DNA from 2 places in the Oceanobacillus sp. FSL K6-0251 genome. Region 1 is predicted to be linked to the other one. Evidence: a T-box and tRNA genes for the amino acid it is inferred to sense, from the RefSeq annotation. Region 1 holds a T-box; the other holds one or more tRNA genes.
What was found. The T-box of region 1 lies ahead of MKY45_RS13170 (valine--tRNA ligase). A T-box ahead of a tRNA ligase gene usually reads a tRNA of that ligase, here a tRNA-Val.
Positions count from the first base shown of each region.

Region 1 (11,056 bases):
CCATAACGTAATTCGCGCCGTCTTCTGGAGAGCGGATTACATAGGCATCCACCGGCTTATAGCTGCTGATTCGCTTTCCAAGCTCAATGGCAGCCAGTATATTTAAACTTTTTGCCGTTCCAATCCCTTTAATCGCTGTCAATTCTTCCACGGTGGCATCTCTTAGCAGTTTAATTCCTTCAAAATGCATCAAAATACGGTCTGCTAGTAATTGGACAGGTTCATTTTTAGAGCCGCTGCCGATTAGAATAGAAAGTATTTCCTGATTGCTCAACTTATCCGCTCCATGCTTTAACAAACGCTCCCTCGGTCTGTCTTCTGTAGGTAAATCTCGTATAAAAATTGGTTTTGCCACGGGTATCCCGCCTTTCGTTTATTTATTGCAGTTCAACTGGCTGTTGGTCACAAATGTCCCGGAGACGGCGTAAACTTAGCCTTTGTTCCTTCTTCAACGGAGATAAAACTTTCGCTGAATGAAGTTTCCTTTATATCATAGCGAGAACACACTTTTCCTACAACTTGACAATTATCCATTTTCAATAAGAATTATCTAGTAATAATCGTTGTTTTCTAATAAAAAATTGTTGTTTTGATAACCTTGTACTACTATAAAAATAAATTTTATGTAAAATCAACAGTTCATTATAAAACCCTTAGAAAGCGGGCATCTCAATCCAGCTTTCTAAGGGTTTTATAACGTCTGCTCCCTATAATTCGTCATAGATTTTCATCCAGGTCAACAATTGGTAAAAAGAAGGCTCTCCTTGCATTTCGGTTATGCTGCTTAATAATTCATCAATCGCCACAGTCTCTGCAGGAGCCTTGTCCACTAGAGCAGCTATCTCTTCCTCAGGGATCGGCTGATTGGACTCTGTCTGCTGAAGCTGCTCCTCAAAAAAAGCTTGAAACGCTGTGATCCATTCCCTTTCTGCTTCGGTCATTTCTATGTCCTTTGTCTGCGTTCCCCATGCCTTCACATAAAGCTCTGCTTGATTATCGGAAAGGGATGCAGCAAGAGCCTGTGCAGCATCCTCTGACGATGCAACTCCTGCCATTAGATAAAACTCCCCATCCCTGTCAAAAAATACAGATGGAATATTTAAATTCTTCAAGCTGGCGATTAATGGGTCAGCATTTTCTTGATCTGAAAAAACACCTGCTTGAAGGATATAGGTTTCTAACGAAGCGAGTGTGACAGCAATAACATCTGGACTGGCTTCTTCTTTTTCTGCCGGCGTTACCGCTGGGGTTGTTTGGGATGGATTTTCAGCACTTGTCGGTGTATCAACCTGCAGAAACATCCGGAAAATTAAAAAACCAATCAAGGTACCGACAAGCACAGCACTTCCCCCACTAATCAGGATTGTTTTCCATACAGGATTTCTTTTTAATTTTCCCTTATTCGTGCCTTTAACGGCTGTCAGCGTGGTGATGTCTGTTTCTTCTGGTTCGTTCTCCAGCGTTGCTGCCGATGTTCTTTCTGCACTATCATCTTTGGAGGATGTATGGACTTTGTATGTCCAAGTACCTTTCGTATCTTTTATTCTATGCAGTTTATGTTTTGTCATTCATCCAGCCCTCCAGTGCCAGTTTTGTTTCACTCTAGCACAGCCCTTGTAAAAAGTAAGGCGAATCATGACACTATCTATTATAATCGTTCTACAATTTTCTTAATAATCCTCCCTCTATTCAGACGCTTCAAGTGACTTCACAAAAGAACGGATATAATCAACAAAATGAAAGGAACCTGTTATCAGGATCGGTGCCATTGACGTTTTTATTTTTTCTTTCATCCATGCCTGCCAGTCCTCGACCTGCTCTCCCTTATCTTGCAGCGGATAATCGGTTAGGGCAGCTGCCCGGGGATGATCAAACGATGTTATATATAAGTTTGGAAAGACATCTGCCAGCAGACGCTGCATTTCTTCTATATCCTTATCTTTAAAAGCTGCAAACAGTACATGTACTTTTCTTCTTGGATAAATAGCTCTCACAGTTTTAATAAAAGCTCTTACTCCTGCTTCGTTATGAGCACCATCTACTAGAATAAACGGGTTATCATGAATCTTTTCCATTCTGCCGGGGATGGTCACTTTTTGGATTGCTTCGATGGACGTGTGCATATCCAGATGACCGAATCGATTTTTTAACACTTTTAACGCCTGTATCGCTACGGAAGCATTATGATGCTGATGTAATCCAATTGTCCGAAGCTTTACTCGGTAACGTGAGCCAAGGTTTTTCCATTCAAATTCATCTATCTGGATATTTTCCATCGTAAAGTCCATCCCAAAACGATATAATACTGCTCTATTTTTATTTGCTTCATTAACAATTGGAGTGAGTGCCTCTCCCTCTACCCCTGTTATAATCGGAGTATGAGGTTTTATAATTCCAGCTTTATGCGCTGCGATTTCCACAAGTGTATCTCCCAAAAAAGCAGTATGGTCCTTGGAAACCGTGGTAATAATGGATAAAACTGGTTGTATCACATTGGTCGTATCGTCTCTTCCGCCCATACCAGCTTCAATAATAGCTATATCAACATTTCTGGAGAAATATAAAAATGCCATTGCTGTCATAATTTCAAAATGGCTTGGCGGTTTGCCTTCTCGATCCATTTGTTCAATGACCGGTTCTATTTCCTCAAACAACTCTGCAAATACATCTTCTGAAATAAATTCCCCGTTGTAAAGGATAAACCCGGTTAAACCGTTTAAACTCGGTGATGTAAAGGTTCCAATCCGATAACGATTTGCTCTTAAAGCAGCCTGCAAAAAAGCTCCTGTGGACCCTTTTCCGTTTGTACCGGCAATGTGGACCGAAGTAAACTTCTTCTCCGGATGATCTAAAGCTTCTAATAATGCTTCTATCCGGTCTAGTCCAGGCTGTACACCAAGCTTCTGACGTTTTTCAAAAAATTCATGGATGTTCGTACGCATCTTTCTTTCCTCCTTTATCTATTTCATCGTATACTAATTATCACAGCATAAGCGTCTGTGCTTTTCCCTGCTATATTACATACAGCTAAAAATTTTTTTATACAGGGAAGTGGCCGCTTCATCTCCTCAGTGACTGCCTTAAGGTTATCAGGAGAAATTGACCAATAGCTAAATTTTCACCCTTTAGCAGAAAGGATGTACAACTTTGAATTATACTGGCTGGATTATTATTAATGGAAGTATCGCAACGGATAAATTTATCGATTATGCAACTATGATTGAAGAAGCCGCTGCAAAACAAAAAATGAAAACCATTTGTTTAAAAAATGATGCGGTTTTAACTTTATTATGCCCGAAAAATGGAACGGTGTCACCTATACCAAACCATAATAAACTGCCTGATTTTGCTTTTTTTATCGACAAGGATATTTATCTGGCAAGACAGCTGGAGCAGTTGGGGGTTCGTGTCTTTAATAGTTCACTTGCTATCGAAATCAGCGACGATAAAATCTACACCTATCAAATGCTCATGAGAAATCAGCTTCCTATTCCGGAAACGGTTATTGCTCCTAAAAAATATCATGCAGATAATCTGCCATCCGACTATATCCAGGAAATAATCAATCATTTTGGATTTCCGCTGATTGTGAAAGAAGCATATGGCTCCTTTGGTGAACAGGTTCATTTAATCGACAATCAACAGAGCTTAACAGATATTATCTCGAATATTGGCGAGCGCCCCTTCGTATTTCAGCGTTATATAGAGGAAAGCAGAGGCAGGGATATTCGCGTTCAGGTAGTTGGTGACAAAGCGATAACTGCTGTGGAACGGCAAAACGAAGTAGATTTTCGGGCAAATGTAACTAATGGAGGCAAAATGCTGCCCTTTCCCCTTAATGAGAATACAGAAAAGCTGGCTGTAGCAGCAGCTAAAGCCATTGGAGCTGATTTTGCCGGTGTCGATTTATTGTTTGGCCAAGACAGTGAACTGCTGATTTGTGAAATAAATGCGAATGCACATATCCGCAATCTTTATGAGTGTACGGGCGTCAACGCCGCTGATTACATGATAACTTATATAAAAAAGGAGCTTTCCCGATGAATGGATGGCTGATATATACGAAAGCAGATTCAATAAGAAATAAAAGCTATATCGACTGGTTTATAGATGAAGCTAAAAAGCAATCCATCTATCTCAGATTATTGATCAGGGAAGATCTATCGATTGGCATAAATCAAAATAAACAGGTTATCTATGCGAATGGAGAAGAAATCTGTGCAGATTTCGCAGTTATCCGGACAATGGAACCTCTGCTCAATAAACAATTAGAACAAATGGGAATTACCGTATTTAATCACTCTATAATCTCAGAAACATTTAATCATAAAGCATATGGCTATCTCGCTATCCAGCAACTAGGTATTCCTGTTCCGGAAACCTATTTTTTCCCCGGAAAGATGGCCCCTCCCTCCTTGCCTTTTAACTTCCCTTTTGTTGCCAAAACAGCTAATGGGAAAGGAGGAAAGCAGGTTGCGATGCTTCATAGCCAAAAAGAATGGGAAGCATACCGCCAGAGCCTGACCGAAGACTATGTACTTCAGTCTTCTCAACATATTCAGCCGGGCAAGGATTTACGCGTGTTCGTGATTGGTACAAGGATTATAGCAGCTGTTTTACGTGAGAACTTAAACGATTTTCGAGCAAACTACTCTCTTGGCGGAACAGCATCTCTGTATACGTTAAATGAAACAGAAAAAAGTATCGTTCAAACAATTATAAATGCTTATGATTTCGGCCTTGCCGGTATTGATTTTATGTTCACGGAAAATGGAGAATTTATATTTAATGAAATTGAAGACGCCGTTGGTTCGCGTACGTTGAGCAAACTCAGCGATATCAATATATTAGAAGAATATGTAACGTATATAAAAGAAAAAATGCTATGAGAAATTGTCTCATAGCATTTTTAATTACTGTTTTAATTCTGCTAAACGGGCTTTTACTTTCGCCTGTTTATCCAGATAATCTTTTTCTTTTTGTTTTTCTTCTTCCACTAAGGATTCTGGTGCTTTGCTGATAAAGCCTTGGTTAGAGAGCTTTTTCTGCACTCTTTCTACTTCTTTGTTCCATTTAGCGAGTTCGTTTTCCAAACGTGCGATTTCTTTATCAAAGTCAATCAGGCCTTCTAAAGGAAGGAAGATTTCTGCACCTGTCACAACAGAGGTCATCGCTTTGTCCGGTGCTGCAATATCTTCTGCAATTTGCAGAGAGCTCGGGTTACAGAAACGCTCTAAATACTCCCGATTCTTTTCTAATTCCTGCACAAGCTCTTCATTTTCTGCGGAGATAAGTATCTCAATTTGCTTAGACATCGGTGTATCTACCTCTGCCCGGCTGTTACGTACAGATTTGATAATAGCAACTAAGCGCTGCATTTCAGAAACTGCTTTTTTATCATCAAATGCCGGATTTACTTTTGGCCATTCGCTGACTGTAATAGATGCTCCTTCATGCGGAAGCTGCTGCCAGATCTCCTCTGTAATAAAAGGCATAAACGGATGCAGCATACGCATCGTCTGGTCTAATACATGTGCCAATACAGAACGGGTTGTATTTTTCTTGGCTTCATCTTCACCATACAGCGCCAGCTTAGCCATTTCAATGTACCAATCACAGAATTCATCCCAAATAAAGTTGTAGAGATATCTTCCTGCTTCGCCAAATTCATATTTATCTGCATTTCTCGTTACATGGTCAATTGTTTCATTCAATCGGGATAAAATCCATCTGTCTGCAACCGTTAAGTCCCCTGTTAAATCAATATCCTCATACTGGAACCCTTCCATATTCATCAGAGAAAAACGGGAGGCATTCCATACTTTATTGGCAAAATTCCAGGTAGACTCGATTCGTTCCCAATGAAAACGCAGGTCCTGACCAGGTGTAGAACCAGTCATTAAGAAATAACGCAGCGAATCGGCACCGTATTTATCAATGACATCCATCGGGTCTACACCGTTCCCCAGGGATTTACTCATTTTTCTTCCTTCAGCATCACGAATTAAGCCATGCAGCAATGTATCCTCAAATGGACGTTCATTCATAAATTCCTTTGATTGGAAAATCATCCGGGATACCCAGAAGAAAATAATATCATAGCCTGTTACCAAAACATTGGTAGGGAAATAACGTTTCAAATCAGCGGATTCTTCATTCGGCCAGCCCATGGTAGAGAACGGCCATAAGGCAGATGAGAACCATGTATCCAATACATCCTCATCCTGCTCCCAGTTTTCAACATCCTCCGGCGTTTCTTTACCTACATAAATTTCACCTGTTACTTTATGGTACCAGGCCGGAATCCGGTGCCCCCACCATAATTGTCTGGAAATACACCAGTCACGGATATTATCCATCCAGTTGAAATATGTTTTTTCAAATCGCTCTGGTACAAAGTTGACTTTTTCCGCGTCAGAATCCTGCATCTTCAAAGCTGATTCTGCCAACGGCTCCATTTTTACAAACCATTGTGTAGATAAGTAAGGCTCTACCACTGCACCGCTTCTCTCCGAATGCCCGACCTGATGCGGACGTTCTTCGATTTCAAAGAGCACACCCTGCTCTTGCAGGTCTTTAACCAGCTGCTTCCGGCATTCAAAACGGTCTAATCCCTGATACTTCCCTGCATTTTCATTCATGGTGCCATCTTCGTTCATCACAAGCACACGCTCTAGATTATGACGGTTCCCAATCTCAAAGTCATTCGGATCATGAGCAGGTGTAATTTTAACTGCTCCGGAGCCAAGCTCCATATCTACATAATCATCTGCAACAATTTGCATTTCTCTTCCTACAATCGGCAGGATAACCGTTTTTCCGATTAAATGCTGATAGCGTTCATCTTTTGGATGCACCGCAACCGCCGTATCACCGAGCATAGTTTCCGGCCGGGTTGTCGCAATCTCAATTGTTTCATCACTATCCTTTATCGGGTAGCGCATATGATAAAAATTCCCTGGAATCTCTTCATAAATCACCTCAATATCAGAAAGAGCTGTTTTCGTGGAGGGATCCCAGTTAATAATATATTCGCCGCGATAAATCAATCCTTTTTCGTAAAGACGGACAAATACCTCCCGAACAGCTTCAGACAAACCTTCATCTAACGTGAAACGTTCCCGGGAATAGTCTAATCCAAGTCCAAGCTTCTCCCACTGCGAGCGGATAAAGCTTGCATATTCCTCTTTCCACTCCCAGGATTTTTCAAGAAATTTCTCCCGTCCAAGCTCATAGCGGCTGGTTCCCAATTCTTTTAATTTTGCTTCTACCTTCGCCTGGGTAGCAATCCCCGCATGATCCATTCCAGGAAGCCATAATACATCATAGCCCTGCATACGCTTCATACGTGTGATTGTATCCTGCATCGTGGTATCCCATGCATGCCCTAAATGCAATCGTCCTGTTACATTTGGCGGCGGAATCACAATGGAATACGGCTCCTTCTCCGGATCATCTTTTGCTTCAAAAAACTTCCCATCTAACCAAAATTGATATCTTCCTGCTTCCACTTCTTGTGGATTATATTTAGGAGGAAGCTGATTTTGTTTATCTGACATGTTAAAAAACCTCCTTCATTCATTCAACTAAAAAAACCTTTTCATCCTTATACATAAAGGACGAAAAGGTATATTTCCGTGGTACCACCTTTGTTTGCTGATCAATAAAAGCTGCTGCAGCTTCATTAAAGCACACTCAAGGTCATGGATATCGGCTGACAACCGGAACCTCCTACTTCATTTTTCAGAGATTCTACATCAGAGACGACTTCAAGAACAACCTTCTCGGGAAATTTTCAGCACAGGATTTCCCTCTCTAAGAGCGTTTACTCTTTACTACTTCTCTTCCACGTATTCGTATGTTTTCTTAGTAACATTTATTTTATCGTTTCCGCTTAAGAACGTCAACTAGATTTTCATATATTTACCGATAAATAGGCTTGTTCCCAGTTCATTAAAAAGTGTATCTATATTATTGACACACTTTTCGAGCATTTATACATAACATATTATATATCATTCCTGAAGTCACACTTCATTCAAAAAAGGAGGGAAATAAATGTCCCGTTATTATCGTTATCGTATACCGCTTTGGGCCAGAAAATGTATTTTCGTTGTAGAAGCCTGCGTCACACCTATTCTGGTCTTTCAGATTATCCGAACGCTTTTAATACCAACAGCATTTGATATTTTAATACTAGCTGTACTAATTGGCCTTGCCCTTTCTTTTTACATGCAATGGATTTAGTCTGGCTGTTCTTCTTTGGACTCATATGTTTCTTGAATAAACTCCACCCAATTCATCCCAAATTCTAAACGGCGGAATTGCTGCTGCAGCTCTTTGACCTGATTAACCATCGATTTCTTTGTGCGGCGGTCTGTATAATTCTTAAGTACACTTAAATAGAATGAGGGATTTAACAAATAGACAGAAACAAGATGCATTTCCTTTACAGTCAGATGATTTGTTTTTTGATAGACCGTAAATGCCTGCTGTATTGTTTCCTCAGGCTGGTTATAAGCTCCTGTCAAGCCCCGGAAATAATGTGATAAATCACGTGCCGGATGCTCGAATCCTCCTGATTCCCAATTAATTAAATAGCCCCCCTTTGAATGCGTATCGTCGACTCGCTGATGACATAAGCTGGAAGACCATAAAATCTCCGTTTCTTCCTCTCCATAGATTTGATACAGTTTATCTTGCAGCAGCCCTACAGCATGGCAAACCCCTTTATAATGCGTGCAATAAAGCAGCTCAAACGGCGACATATATTTTCTGCTTTCATAATCGGTGACACGGGCATGGAGCTGATCTAAGGATTGTTTACAAAAGCTTGAAAACCCTTGAAAGGATTCTTTGAGACGATCAGATTTAATACGGCTGGTCTGCCTTGTCTTTTTATGAATTTGTGCAAGTGTCTGCAATGTTCGCTCAATGTTATACGCGGAATCTGTGACCTCCGGAGAGTCAATCCAAGGTGTTAAATAATAGTAAAAATTTTCCTCCTTATGAAAAAATGCATTGTCCCGGGTTAAATACACAGGTAAAATCTCTGTCACATTTTTTTCACGAGCAATACGGTAGACATGCTGCCAATTCTCCATCGTCTGTTCTGTTAAAAAACTGCGCTTCAAAGCATATTCCTGCATACCGTCAAATACTTTTACAACACGCTCTGTCTGTTTTTCAATACTGACGGGATAGATATGATATGCTTCCAGGACCTTCTTCCATATATTCACCACATGTCACCCCTTATTTGTAAACTTGAAATTGCTCGTGTATATCAAATCTGCATTACATCTGAATATTAACCTGCATAAAATAATTAAAAACATAGATTATGTAAAACTCCGGCACAAATAATCTTATTCATTATTTGTGCAGAGTCTTTATTTATTGTTTAGACGGAATATAAAGCAGCTGTCCTTCATTTACTTCTAATTCTTCTTCTAATTGATTATGCTTGATTAATTGCAGCGGGCTGATTGCAAACCGTTCTGCTATGGTATCGATCGTATCATTCTCCTGAACAATGCACAGACGCATTTTGGCATAATGATCCTCGTCTGCTTCGCGGAAAATCTGAGATAGTAACGATTCGCTTTCTGTTCGTTCCTCCTCTTTTTTCGGTTCTTCAGCCACCAGTATTTCTTCCTCCCTGGGTGTATCTGGATAGAAGGTATCTTCTATATAATCAATCACCTCGGATTCATCAGCGACATCCCAGCCTGGCTCCTCCCCTGTCATCTCCATATCTTCCTCAGCCTCTAATACCTCTTCCACCTGCTCTTCTTCTTCCGACTCATCCTCTGAAGCCTTTCCTTTCGAAAGAGACTCGAAATATTCAGAAAGAGGCTGTGACTTTACTTTCCATCGATCCGGGTCATCTTCTGGCTCCTCTTCTGAATAGCTTTCTTCCAATGTTAATAGTTCTTCCATTTTTTTCTGATCCTTCGATATCGCTTGCTCATTACGAATTAATGCTTCTTCCGGGGGGCTTTCTTCCAATATCGGTTCAACTTCCGGTTTAATTTCTTCTTCTGACGCTAGCAGTTCTTCTAATTTTTGCTGATTTTCCGATATCGTTTGTTCATTGCGGGTCAATGCTTCTTCCGGAAGTTCTATTTCGAAGGAAAATGTATCTCCTACCTGTTCTTGATCCGCTTCTGCTGTTTCCCAATTTTCTTCTGACGGACGATATGCTTCATCCTGTAAAATCCCTTGAATCTCAACTGCAGCAGTAATTTTTAAACTATCTGCACCTAATAAATCATAATCAAAGGATTCAATTTGTACCGTGACATCTTCTATTTTATTCACCCGATGAGGCGGCACAGATATATCTACAGGAAATTTATGGGTGAATACATACAGTCCATTTACCTCTCTAATACTTTCGACATAACGCTTAGCCTGAATTTGATCAAAGTCAAAAATCTCTTCTCCTTCTTCTTCACCATTTACTTTTTGATATTCTCCCTGCAGTTCAAGATTGCCATGGATAGAAATATAGTTATCTAATGATTCGATTGTTATTTCTGGTTCAATGGAAATTCCTCTGAGCTCTTCTACTTCCTGTCCTTTTTCAAAAAACAGTGATTCTTCCAGTTCAAAAACAAATGAATTAGAATCTACTGACAAATGTATTCCTCCTCTCGCAAACAGTCCAGATGCGAATCATTCGTTATCATTTATATGATAAGAAACATTGGAATATGCTAAGGAGGAAGATTGGTTTAAAGCAAACAAGAAAAGCAGGGGTATCGTTTATGTTAAACGCGCTTCAAGAAATCACTCTGTTTCCGGGTATTCCATTAACCAGCAATCCCGATACTCGCCCTCGTGCAGTTCATGGCAAGGAAGTAATTTTATTTTCTTAAAACCACTTTTCTCGTAACAGCGAATCGCTCTTTTATTCCAGGCTTGGGGGTCCATGACGACTTTATTTACATGTTTCGTATTCATTAAATAAGCAACCATAGACTGGATCAGGAGTTTGCCAATACCTCTATCCCAGTATTGCGTTTCTCCTATAAATTGGTCTATTCCATAA
Region 1 covers NZ_JBBORS010000001.1:2,610,204-2,621,259, forward strand. The annotation lists gene radC (RadC family protein) at 1-355, opposite strand, end outside; gene MKY45_RS13150 (SPOR domain-containing protein) at 708-1,568, opposite strand; gene MKY45_RS13155 (bifunctional folylpolyglutamate synthase/dihydrofolate synthase) at 1,686-2,942, opposite strand; gene MKY45_RS13160 (RimK family alpha-L-glutamate ligase) at 3,148-4,044, shown strand; gene MKY45_RS13165 (ATP-grasp domain-containing protein) at 4,041-4,889, shown strand; gene MKY45_RS13170 (valine--tRNA ligase) at 4,914-7,559, opposite strand; T-box leader at 7,613-7,858, opposite strand; gene MKY45_RS13175 (hypothetical protein) at 8,059-8,247, shown strand; gene ysxE (spore coat protein YsxE) at 8,244-9,242, opposite strand; gene spoVID (stage VI sporulation protein D) at 9,397-10,644, opposite strand; gene MKY45_RS13190 (GNAT family N-acetyltransferase) at 10,795-11,056, opposite strand, start outside.

Region 2 (11,056 bases), 760 kb from region 1:
CCCGCACAAGCGGTGGAGCATGTGGTTTAATTCGAAGCAACGCGAAGAACCTTACCAGGTCTTGACATCCTTTGACCGCTCTAGAGATAGAGTTTTCCCTTCGGGGACAAAGTGACAGGTGGTGCATGGTTGTCGTCAGCTCGTGTCGTGAGATGTTGGGTTAAGTCCCGCAACGAGCGCAACCCTTAATCTTAGTTGCCAGCATTTAGTTGGGCACTCTAAGGTGACTGCCGGTGACAAACCGGAGGAAGGTGGGGATGACGTCAAATCATCATGCCCCTTATGACCTGGGCTACACACGTGCTACAATGGACGGAACAAAGGGAAGCGAACCCGCGAGGTCCAGCAAATCCCATAAAACCGTTCTCAGTTCGGATTGCAGGCTGCAACTCGCCTGCATGAAGCCGGAATCGCTAGTAATCGCGGATCAGCATGCCGCGGTGAATACGTTCCCGGGTCTTGTACACACCGCCCGTCACACCACGAGAGTTCGTAACACCCGAAGTCGGTGAGGTAACACAGACGTGAGCCAGCCGCCGAAGGTGGGACGAATGATTGGGGTGAAGTCGTAACAAGGTAGCCGTATCGGAAGGTGCGGCTGGATCACCTCCTTTCTAAGGATATATAACGGAATTCGTACGTGGTTGTTTGGTTCAGTTTTGAGAGAGCAATTCTCTCAAAGGAAGTTTGTACCTTGAAAACTAAATAAGAGTAACAACGACATCAAACTTTAAAAATAAGGCAAAAAAGCTATTGATATAGCGACACAACTGATTACATTCTGTAATCAGCCATCTTATTCAAAAACTTTAGTTAAGTGAATAAGGGCGCACGGTGGATGCCTTGGCACTAGGAGCCGATGAAGGACGGGACTAACACCGATATGCCTCGGGGAGTTGTAAGTAAACATGATATCCGAGGATTTCCGAATGGGGGAACCCACTGTTCGTAATGGAACAGTACATCTATCTGAATACATAGGGTAGGTGAGGCAGACCCGGGGAACTGAAACATCTCAGTACCTGGAGGAAGAGAAAGAAACATCGATTTCCTGAGTAGCGGCGAGCGAAACGGAAAGAGCCCAAACCAAGAAGCTTGCTTCTTGGGGTTGTAGGACATTCCATTGGAGTGACAAAGAAATTCTTTAGATGAATCGACCTGGAAAGGTCAGCCAAAGAAGGTAACAGCCCTGTAATCGAAAAGGAATTTCCTCCGGAGTGTATCCTGAGTACGGCGGAACACGTGGAATTCCGTCGGAATCCGGGAGGACCATCTCCCAAGGCTAAATACTCCCTAGTGACCGATAGTGAACCAGTACCGTGAGGGAAAGGTGAAAAGCACCCCGGGAGGGGAGTGAAATAGAACCTGAAACCGTGTGCCTACAAGTAGTCGAAGCCCGTTAATGGGTGACGGCGTACCTTTTGTAGAATGGACCGGCGAGTTACGATCGTATGCAAGGTTAAGTGGAAGACACGGAGCCGTAGCGAAAGCGAGTCTGAACAGGGCGAATGAGTATGCGGTCGTAGACCCGAAACTGTGTGATCTACCCATGTCCAGGGTGAAGGTCAGGTAACACTGACTGGAGGCCCGAACCCACGTATGTTGAAAAATGCGGGGATGAGGTGTGGGTAGCGGTGAAATTCCAATCGAACACAGAGATAGCTGGTTCTCTCCGAAATAGCTTTAGGGCTAGCCTCAAGATAGAGAGTACTGGAGGTAGAGCACTGATTGGACTAGGGGCCCCTACCGGGTTACCGAATTCAGTCAAACTCCGAATGCCAGTTACTTACGCTTGGGAGTCAGACTATGGGTGATAAGGTTCATAGTCGAAAGGGAAACAGCCCAGACCGCCAGCTAAGGTCCCAAAGTATACGTTAAGTGGAAAAGGATGTGGCGTTGCACAGACAACCAGGATGTTGGCTTAGAAGCAGCCATCATTGAAAGAGTGCGTAATAGCTCACTGGTCGAGTGACGCTGCGCCGAAAATGTACCGGGGCTAAACGTATCACCGAAGCTGCGGATTGTTCTTACGAACAATGGTAGGAGAGCGTTCAAAGTGCTGCGAAGTCAGACCGTGAGGACTGGTGGAGCGCTTTGAAGTGAGAATGCCGGTATGAGTAGCGAAAAAAGAGTGAGAATCTCTTTCACCGAATGCCTAAGGTTTCCTGAGGAAGGCTCGTCCTCTCAGGGTTAGTCGGGACCTAAGCCGAGGCCGACAGGCGTAGGCGATGGACAACAGGTTGATATTCCTGTACCACCTCATGATTGTTTGAGCAATGGGGGGACGCAGGAGGATAAGGAGTGCGCACCGATGGATGTGCGTCCAAGCATGCGAGGAAGTCAGATAGGCAAATCCGTCTGACATGATTCTGAGCTGTGACGGGGAGGGAAATAGAGTACCGAAGTTCCTGATTTCACACTGCCAAGAAAAGCCTCTAGTTAGATCATAGGTGCCCGTACCGCAAACCGACACAGGTAGGCGAGGAGAGAATCCTAAGGTGAGCGGGAGAACTCTCGTTAAGGAACTCGGCAAAATGACCCCGTAACTTCGGGAGAAGGGGTGCTCACTTGTGAGTGAGCCGCAGTGAATAGGCCCAAGCGACTGTTTAGCAAAAACACAGGTCTCTGCGAAGCCGAAAGGCGAAGTATAGGGGCTGACACCTGCCCGGTGCTGGAAGGTTAAGGGGAAGAGTTAGCTCTTCGGAGCGAAGCTTTGAACCGAAGCCCCAGTAAACGGCGGCCGTAACTATAACGGTCCTAAGGTAGCGAAATTCCTTGTCGGGTAAGTTCCGACCCGCACGAAAGGTGCAACGACTTGGGCACTGTCTCAACGAGAGACCCGGTGAAATTATACTATGCGTGAAGATGCGCATTACCCGCGACAGGACGGAAAGACCCCGTGGAGCTTTACTGTAGCCTGATATGGAATGTTTGTGCAGTTTGTACAGGATAGGTGGGAGCCTTTGAAGCGTGAGCGCCAGCTTACGTGGAGGCATCCGTGGGATACCACCCTAACTGTATGACCATTCTAACCCAGGACCGTAATCCGGTTCGGAGACAGTGTCAGGCGGGCAGTTTGACTGGGGCGGTCGCCTCCTAAAAGGTAACGGAGGCGCCCAAAGGTTCCCTCAGAATGGTTGGAAATCATTCGAAGAGTGTAAAGGCAGAAGGGAGCTTGACTGCGAGACCTACAAGTCGAGCAGGGACGAAAGTCGGGCTTAGTGATCCGGTGGTTCCGCATGGAAGGGCCATCGCTCAACGGATAAAAGCTACCCCGGGGATAACAGGCTTATCTCCCCCAAGAGTTCACATCGACGGGGAGGTTTGGCACCTCGATGTCGGCTCATCGCATCCTGGGGCTGTAGTCGGTCCCAAGGGTTGGGCTGTTCGCCCATTAAAGCGGTACGCGAGCTGGGTTCAGAACGTCGTGAGACAGTTCGGTCCCTATCCGTCGTGGGCGTTGGAAGTTTGAGAGGAGCTGTCCTTAGTACGAGAGGACCGGGATGGACACACCGCTGGTGTACCAGTTGTTCCGCCAGGAGCATAGCTGGGTAGCTACGTGTGGTAAGGATAAGTGCTGAAAGCATCTAAGCATGAAGCCCCCCTCAAGATGAAACTTCCCATCACTTGAAGTGAGTAAAATCCCTCAGAGACGATGAGGTTGATAGGTCCGAGGTGGAAGCGTGGCGACACGTGCAGCTGACGGATACTAATCGATTGAGGACTTATCTAAGTTTTTTCATGTCACGTTACTCTTATTTAGTTTTCAGGGTGCAAATTCTTACATATTTTTTGAAATTAGTACTTGATTTTTTCTCAAAAACGATTATAATATTGATTGTTACTGATTTTTAAAACATTGTCTGGTGGCGAGAGCGAAGAGGTCACACCTGTTCCCATGCCGAACACAGAAGTTAAGTTCTTCAGCGCCAATGGTAGTTGGGGGCTTCCCCCTGCGAGAGTAGGACGTTGCCAGGCAAGAGTATTCTCTTATGAAGTCCTTAAGGACAAGCGAATTACTTCTTTCTTTAATATTATGGAATTATTCCACAGTAGCTCAGTGGTAGAGCAATCGGCTGTTAACCGATCGGTCGTAGGTTCGAATCCTACCTGTGGAGCCATATGGAGAGCTGTCCGAGAGGCCGAAGGAGCACGATTGGAAATCGTGTAAGCCGCTATCGCGGCTTCGAGGGTTCGAATCCCTCGCTCTCCGCCATTTAAACTATTACATGGCCCGTTGGTCAAGCGGTTAAGACACCGCCCTTTCACGGCGGTAACACGGGTTCGAATCCCGTACGGGTCACCAAATGGAGGATTAGCTCAGCTGGGAGAGCACCTGCCTTACAAGCAGGGGGTCGCAGGTTCGAGCCCTGCATCCTCCACCATGTAAGTTCATAAATTCATATCGCGGGGTGGAGCAGTCTGGCAGCTCGTTGGGCTCATAACCCAAAGGTCGTAGGTTCAAATCCTACCCCCGCAACCAAAATGGTCCGGTAGTTCAGTTGGTTAGAATGCCTGCCTGTCACGCAGGAGGTCGCGGGTTCGAGTCCCGTCCGGACCGCCACTTAAACATTTGAAATAAGATTTGGCTTGGTAGCTCAGTCGGTAGAGCAGAGGACTGAAAATCCTTGTGTCGGCGGTTCGATTCCGTCCCGAGCCACCTTTCATTTAGTGGAGGGATAGCGAAGTTGGCCAAACGCGGCGGACTGTAAATCCGCTCCCATCGGGTTCGTAGGTTCGAGTCCTACTCCCTCCACCATTTATAAAATATCATAGGGGTATAGTTTAACGGCAAAACGAAGGTCTCCAAAACCTTTGATGTGGGTTCGATTCCTACTACCCCTGCCAATATGGCGGTCGTGGCGAAGTGGTTAACGCACCGGATTGTGGCTCCGGCACACGTGGGTTCGATCCCCACCGGTCGCCCCTTTTTTATTTAATACTACATAAATCAATAATAGAATCGTTGGGCCATAGCCAAGCGGTAAGGCATCGGGTTTTGATCCCGTGTACCCCAGGTTCGAATCCTGGTGGCCCAGCCATTTTTGCGGAAGTAGTTCAGTGGTAGAACACCACCTTGCCAAGGTGGGGGTCGCGGGTTCGAATCCCGTCTTCCGCTCTAAAATAAATGGCGGTATAGCCAAGTGGTAAGGCAGAGGTCTGCAAAACCTTTATCACCGGTTCAAATCCGGTTACCGCCTCCAAACACATGCCGGTGTGGCGGAATTGGCAGACGCGCACGACTCAAAATCGTGTTCCGTAAGGAGTGTCGGTTCGACCCCGACCACCGGTATTCATTAATCCCCGTTAAAGCTGTTGAGATACAGTTTTAGCGGGGATTTTTCGTAGAGAACCACCTGACATACTCAATATTCCCGTGGTTATTTCACTTAGCAGACTCTAATTTTAGGTTGTTTTTTCGTTGCTGTTTCTTCCAAAGGGAGAAGACCGGCAGTCGATCCAGTCATTCTATTTAAAATTATCACCTACGCAGTTTCGCAAAAAATCTATTCTTCCCATGAGATCGAAAAAGCATGTCGCAAGTATATCAATTTTTGTTGGATTCTTTAAGGATATGAAGCTCCCGATTATTCTATTATAAGTCGTTTAAAGCAAAATATCTGACCGATACCGTGATGGAACAGCTCTTTTTCCAACAAGTCGTATGGCTATATCAACAAGAAGCGGTTACCGGTGAAACAATCTATATAGACGGAATGAAAATCGAAGCGTATGCCAAATGGCAGGACCTTATGGAACAACAGATTAATACAACAACAATGTTAATGTAGTTATTAAAATACTATCTTTGATAATATAAAATTTAAACCTAGAAAATATTATCTAATTATTGCAATTTATTTAAATTATGTTATTATATAACAAATAAAATTTATAAAAGGAGGAATAATTAAAATAATGAGAAAAAGTTTAATTTTCGCATGTTTATTGATGCTTTTAGCTCTATTATTTATCCCAACAAATTTTGTTTTCGCCCAAAACAATAACGAAAGTAATTTTTTTAAAGAACCAACATCTCCACATCTGATTAATGTAGATAGAAATGTAAGCAACAATGAGGTTAAAGAAACAGTAACTCTTGGTAAATTAACCCAAGAACAGAATGAAGAATTGAAGTTTGAACTTCCATTTAACTTTGAAGAAGGTGAAGATATCAAGATTAATAGAGACGAAGAAGGGAACTTATTGAATTCAGCTAATATATACGATGCTTATGGAAATTCTATCGGTATAATTTCTTTTGAGAATAATAGTAATATTCAATTAATCGAAAAAGATGGTAAAAGTCTTGAATTACGTATTACTTCTCAACAAGATACTGTAGATATTACTTATTTAATAGCTTCATACTCCTATGATGATTATTTCTATTCTAGTGATTGGATAGAAAGAGACGGTATAATATCTTTGAGTATTGATCCAAAACCTTTATTATGGGAATCCGGAATATTCGATTGGGCATCTATTCGAAATGATAGTTGGCAAAAGTTGTTAGATGGACACGTAAATGACGACCAATTCTATAATCAAAATGGTATGAAAGATCAATATAGTTGCCATTTTGATTTTGCGAAAGGCAATAAAACGCCTTGGAATATAGAACCTAGTAGACCTGATGTGGGTTATATAGAAACAGTTCTGAATGGATGTAATCCATAGTTCAGTTGTGTATTGTGGATGGGTTTGAGCTATTGAATGCGGATATCTGAGTAACAATTGCAGAAAAGGGAAGTTGCGTCCACTACAATCAAGTGTAAAGAATCTGGCGTTATGCAATATTTCGTAAACTCCTTTCCTTATATAATTTTAGCGTTTGTCGATATGGGAATATAAAAACCTCCTGTATTCCGAATGTCATGATGCTTGGCATGCGCATTAAGTATACAGGAGGCGTTGAACTGGTAAAGCCTACCGCAAAAGGCGATAAAAAAGATTGTATGGCTGGTACATATTGGATGTCATACTCAAGTAGATAATAGGTGATAGAAAATCTTTCTATCACCTATTAAAGTGAACCCAATTGTCAAGACACCAATTTTATAAAAGTCCGTGTAATTGTTGATATTGCTTCTGGCTTGTCTTGGAATATCATAGTTTTTTAAGTAGACTTTCTCATACTTCAAGCTTCTCCAAAAGCGTTCAATCATGATATTGTCCAATGCTCGTCCTTTTGCGTCCATACTGATTTGTATGGATGGATGTTCCTTTAAAAGATGAATATATTTCGGACTTGTAAAATGGCTGCCTTGATCACTATTAAATATCTCAGGCGCGCTCACCGTGAATGCCTGTTGGACAGTTTGTAGGACAAAGTCCATTTCCAGCACCTGATCCAACTCCCAACTAATAATATAACGGGAATACCAATCTATAATTGCTGTTAAATACATCCAGCTATGATGCAGACGAATATACGTAATATCAATACTCCAAACTTGGTTGGGGCGGCTGATATTCACTCCTTTCAATAGATAAGGATAAATACGGTGCTGCAGATTGCGTTTACTCAAATTTGAACCAGGGCAGATGGCTTGAATGCCCATCTCACGCATATGACGCTGTACTCTTTCGATTAATTTTCACTCCTTCTTGGTTTAATAATTGGGTAATACTGCGTGAATCGAAGAACGGAAATTGGGTGTGAATCTCATCAGTACGGTGCTTCACTGCCACTTCTTCGGCTGATGGCAGCACGGGCTTGTAGTAAAGACTGGAACGATTGATTCCAATCAATTTAGCCTGTTCCGAAATAGATATTTCTGCATCGTTCCAGTCCACCAATTACATGCGTTCTTTTTAGTCATGGTGGATGCCAGATTTTTTTAAGCCACGACAATTGCGTGGTTAGTTTCCCGACTTCGGCATACAAGTTTTCTACCTGTGCTTCATGTTCGGCTTTCATTTTTTTCAAGTCTTTGTTTTGCTTCTCAAAGATTTGAGGCATATCTTGCAGGAACTGTGTCTTCCATTTATGAATCTGGTTCACATGGATTCCGTGTTCTGATGCAATTTGGCTCATAGATTTTTCTTCCTTCAAGGCTTCTAACACGATTTGTGATTTAAATTCGGCTGTATATCTTTTTCGTTTCATATACCTACCTTAACATCTCCTTTTTTCGTGTCTAGATTCTTGGGTCCATTATATATTGTCATTTCAACACATTTTAAAAAAACATAGACTTCTTATAAAGGACTTTAAACCCGTTAAAAATATTTAATGACAAATTCAGTACGCTTTTACCTGAAGCTAATTATAAATGCTTAATGGGAGGGGAGAGTTCGTCGTTCGTCACCAAAATGAAGAATTGATATTCATACTTTTTTATTAGAGAAAAGAAGCTTTTACGGATAAATGGCTCTATACTGAATGTGGTGGTGTCCTCCGTTCCATCGCCAGATGGAACGGAGGCAAAAAAATACACTCCTTTTCCTCTCTCTGATAACCTTGAGTTGTCGAGACAAAAGGAATGGGAGAGGAAAAGAGTGCATCATCATTTTATCACAGAGTTATTAGGAATAAAAGATTCTCATGTAAATGTCTGGGATCTCAGAGAAGAAGAAAGTCATTTCGTTGCGGAGTTATTCACGAAACCGCGCATGCAGAAATGTCCGTTTTGTGGAGAAAGAACCAAACGGATTCATGGTTACCGTTGGCAAAGCATTCAAGGGCCTGCTTTTACGACAAAAGAAGTTCATATTTCATTACGGAAAAGGCGTTACATTTGTGTGTCCTGTCATCGCACCTTTTATGAACGGCTTCAGATGATACACCGTTATCAACGGTGTATAGCAAGTGTTCAGACCACAGCGATGAAGCATGCAGCGGTGAGTTCCTTTCGTACGGCAGCACTGGTAACTGGTGTAACAGTGAATCGTGTTTTACGGTGGTTTGATCGGAAGGAGCTAACCTCCAGTAAAGTGTTACCTCGAGTCATTGCGATTGATGAATTTAAAGGCGATGCGGATGGAGAGAGGTTTCAATTGAATGTGGTCGATGTGGAGAATAGAAGAATCATCGATATCTTACCTGATCGAAAAGTAGAAACGATTGAGAAGTATCTAAAGTCATGTGATACAGGTAAAGTAGAAATGGTTGTGATGGATTTATCTCAAGCGTTTAAACAAGCCATTCGAAAAGCATTGGGCAATCCCCTGATTATCGCTGACCGTTTCCACTTCATGCGTCAGGTCTATTGGGCTTTGGATGAGGTGCGCCGTGAAGTTCAAAAGGAGCTTCCTAAAAAAGATCGGCTTCGAATGAAACGCTCCAAGAAACTTCTTTGGAAATCATGGGCAGCCTGTTCGGATGATCAGAAGAAAAAAGTACAGCAATTAGTAGAAATAGATGCCCGTTTAAAAGAAGCCTATGATTTAAAACAAGCGTTAGATACGTGGTTTAAAGAAAGTGATGCATACAATGTAACTTCCGGTTTAGAAGTATGTCTGGAAAAGTTAGAGGCATCCACATTAGAAGGATTTCATCGTGTCGCACGTACATTTAAAAGATGGCACCAGGAAATTCTGCATTCTTTTATGTATCCTTATAATAATGGCTACATAGAAGGAGTCAATAATACGATTAAAGTATTGAAACGATTATCTTATGGAATTAAAAATTTTGAACGAATGAGAAAGAAAATTCTATGGCAACAAGAGGTCAAGCTTGTGCTGAAGCAAGCTTATAAATAAAGAGGTGGAGGAATGTTTTTCCACCACCACATTTGACATAGAACCGGATAAATTCATATTCGTGGACAGAAGTAATAGTCTAAGTATATACAATTGCTATATACTTAGACTGAAATTAAAACTGGATTATTTTATATAAAGTAGCAAAGTGGAATTGAATAATGAATCAGCGGTGGTTCTGTCATAGTTAGTTTTGCTTAGATAGAATGTGGATGATTTTTCTTTATCATAATAAAACCTGGATTCGATATTGAATATAGATTAGCTATTATGTTCCCAAAAGAAAAAAGTATTATTATAATCCTATAAAATGCTCCTCGCAAATTGGTAGTGTTAGTATAGATACTATTATATAACCATTTTTATGCAGAGGTGCATTTTATATTTTTGAATTTAAATAATTATGCATTGAAAAAGATTTGGAAACTAATTATAGGATAATGCTACACATCTGATAACTAACTATTCAAATTCTGTCACTTTTATAGTTTCTTCTGTAAAATCAACTTTTTTATTCACACCTGGAATATAATTATGTCTGTGGGTAATGAAAATTATTGTTTTATCTAATTGGAATAAATTATTTATTATAATTTTTTCAGTTTCTTCGTCCAAATTACTAGTTCCTTCATCTATAAGTAACAAATCTGGATTACTAGATATTGCCCTTGCAATAGACAATCTTTGTTTCTGGCCACCGGACAAGTTAGCTCCATTTTCCCCAAGTAGGGTATCAAAACCCATAGGAAATTTCATAACGTCATCATATATACAAGCTATTTTACTACTATTTATAATCACTTCTTCATCAACTGTTTCATTAAAAAAGTTAATATTTTCACTAACAGTACCTGAAAGTAGTGAAACGTCTTGAGTGACCATACCTATATTTTCTCTATAACTACTGATATCGTATTCATTAAGATTAATACCATTAATTAAAATATTTCCTTTCGTTGGAAAGTGGAGAGAAGAGATTATCTTTAATAAGGTAGTTTTTCCTTTGCCGCTACGACCATTTATTAAAATTTTATCACCATAGTTAATCTTAAGATTTATATCTTTTAAAACATTTACTTCTCCATAACCAAATGAAACATTCTGTAAATCTATACTCCCTTTTAAGTTACTAATTTTTTTACTTTTATTTAATAATTCACTTTCATCTTCTTCCAAAAGAATTTTATTAATTCTATTGAAAATTTCTTCAACATATTTAAAAGATTGTATACTATTAAAAATGGATGAAAAAGGAGTTAAGAATCTTACGGCTATTGTTGAAAATGCTATAGTTTCTCCTGTGCTAAGACCCACGAAATCCATTTGAAAAACACCCAAGTATATA
Region 2 covers NZ_JBBORS010000001.1:1,848,285-1,859,340, forward strand. The annotation lists rRNA gene MKY45_RS09335 (16S ribosomal RNA) at 1-614, shown strand, start outside; rRNA gene MKY45_RS09340 (23S ribosomal RNA) at 812-3,733, shown strand; rRNA gene rrf (5S ribosomal RNA) at 3,863-3,978, shown strand; tRNA gene MKY45_RS09350 (tRNA-Asn) at 4,047-4,121, shown strand; tRNA gene MKY45_RS09355 (tRNA-Ser) at 4,125-4,216, shown strand; tRNA gene MKY45_RS09360 (tRNA-Glu) at 4,232-4,306, shown strand; tRNA gene MKY45_RS09365 (tRNA-Val) at 4,310-4,385, shown strand; tRNA gene MKY45_RS09370 (tRNA-Met) at 4,407-4,483, shown strand; tRNA gene MKY45_RS09375 (tRNA-Asp) at 4,488-4,564, shown strand; tRNA gene MKY45_RS09380 (tRNA-Phe) at 4,588-4,660, shown strand; tRNA gene MKY45_RS09385 (tRNA-Tyr) at 4,674-4,759, shown strand; tRNA gene MKY45_RS09390 (tRNA-Trp) at 4,775-4,848, shown strand; tRNA gene MKY45_RS09395 (tRNA-His) at 4,854-4,926, shown strand; tRNA gene MKY45_RS09400 (tRNA-Gln) at 4,968-5,042, shown strand; tRNA gene MKY45_RS09405 (tRNA-Gly) at 5,048-5,119, shown strand; tRNA gene MKY45_RS09410 (tRNA-Cys) at 5,131-5,204, shown strand; tRNA gene MKY45_RS09415 (tRNA-Leu) at 5,212-5,293, shown strand; gene MKY45_RS23295 (transposase) at 5,404-5,571, shown strand; gene MKY45_RS09420 (DUF2599 domain-containing protein) at 5,920-6,681, shown strand; partial or broken gene MKY45_RS09425 (IS3 family transposase) at 6,987-7,686, opposite strand; gene MKY45_RS09435 (transposase) at 7,823-8,113, opposite strand; gene MKY45_RS09440 (ISL3 family transposase) at 8,506-9,711, shown strand; gene MKY45_RS09445 (peptidase domain-containing ABC transporter) at 10,174-11,056, opposite strand, start outside.
Region 2: it has a tRNA-Val gene. The T-box ahead of MKY45_RS13170 (valine--tRNA ligase) is inferred to sense a tRNA for this amino acid. The anticodon was not compared.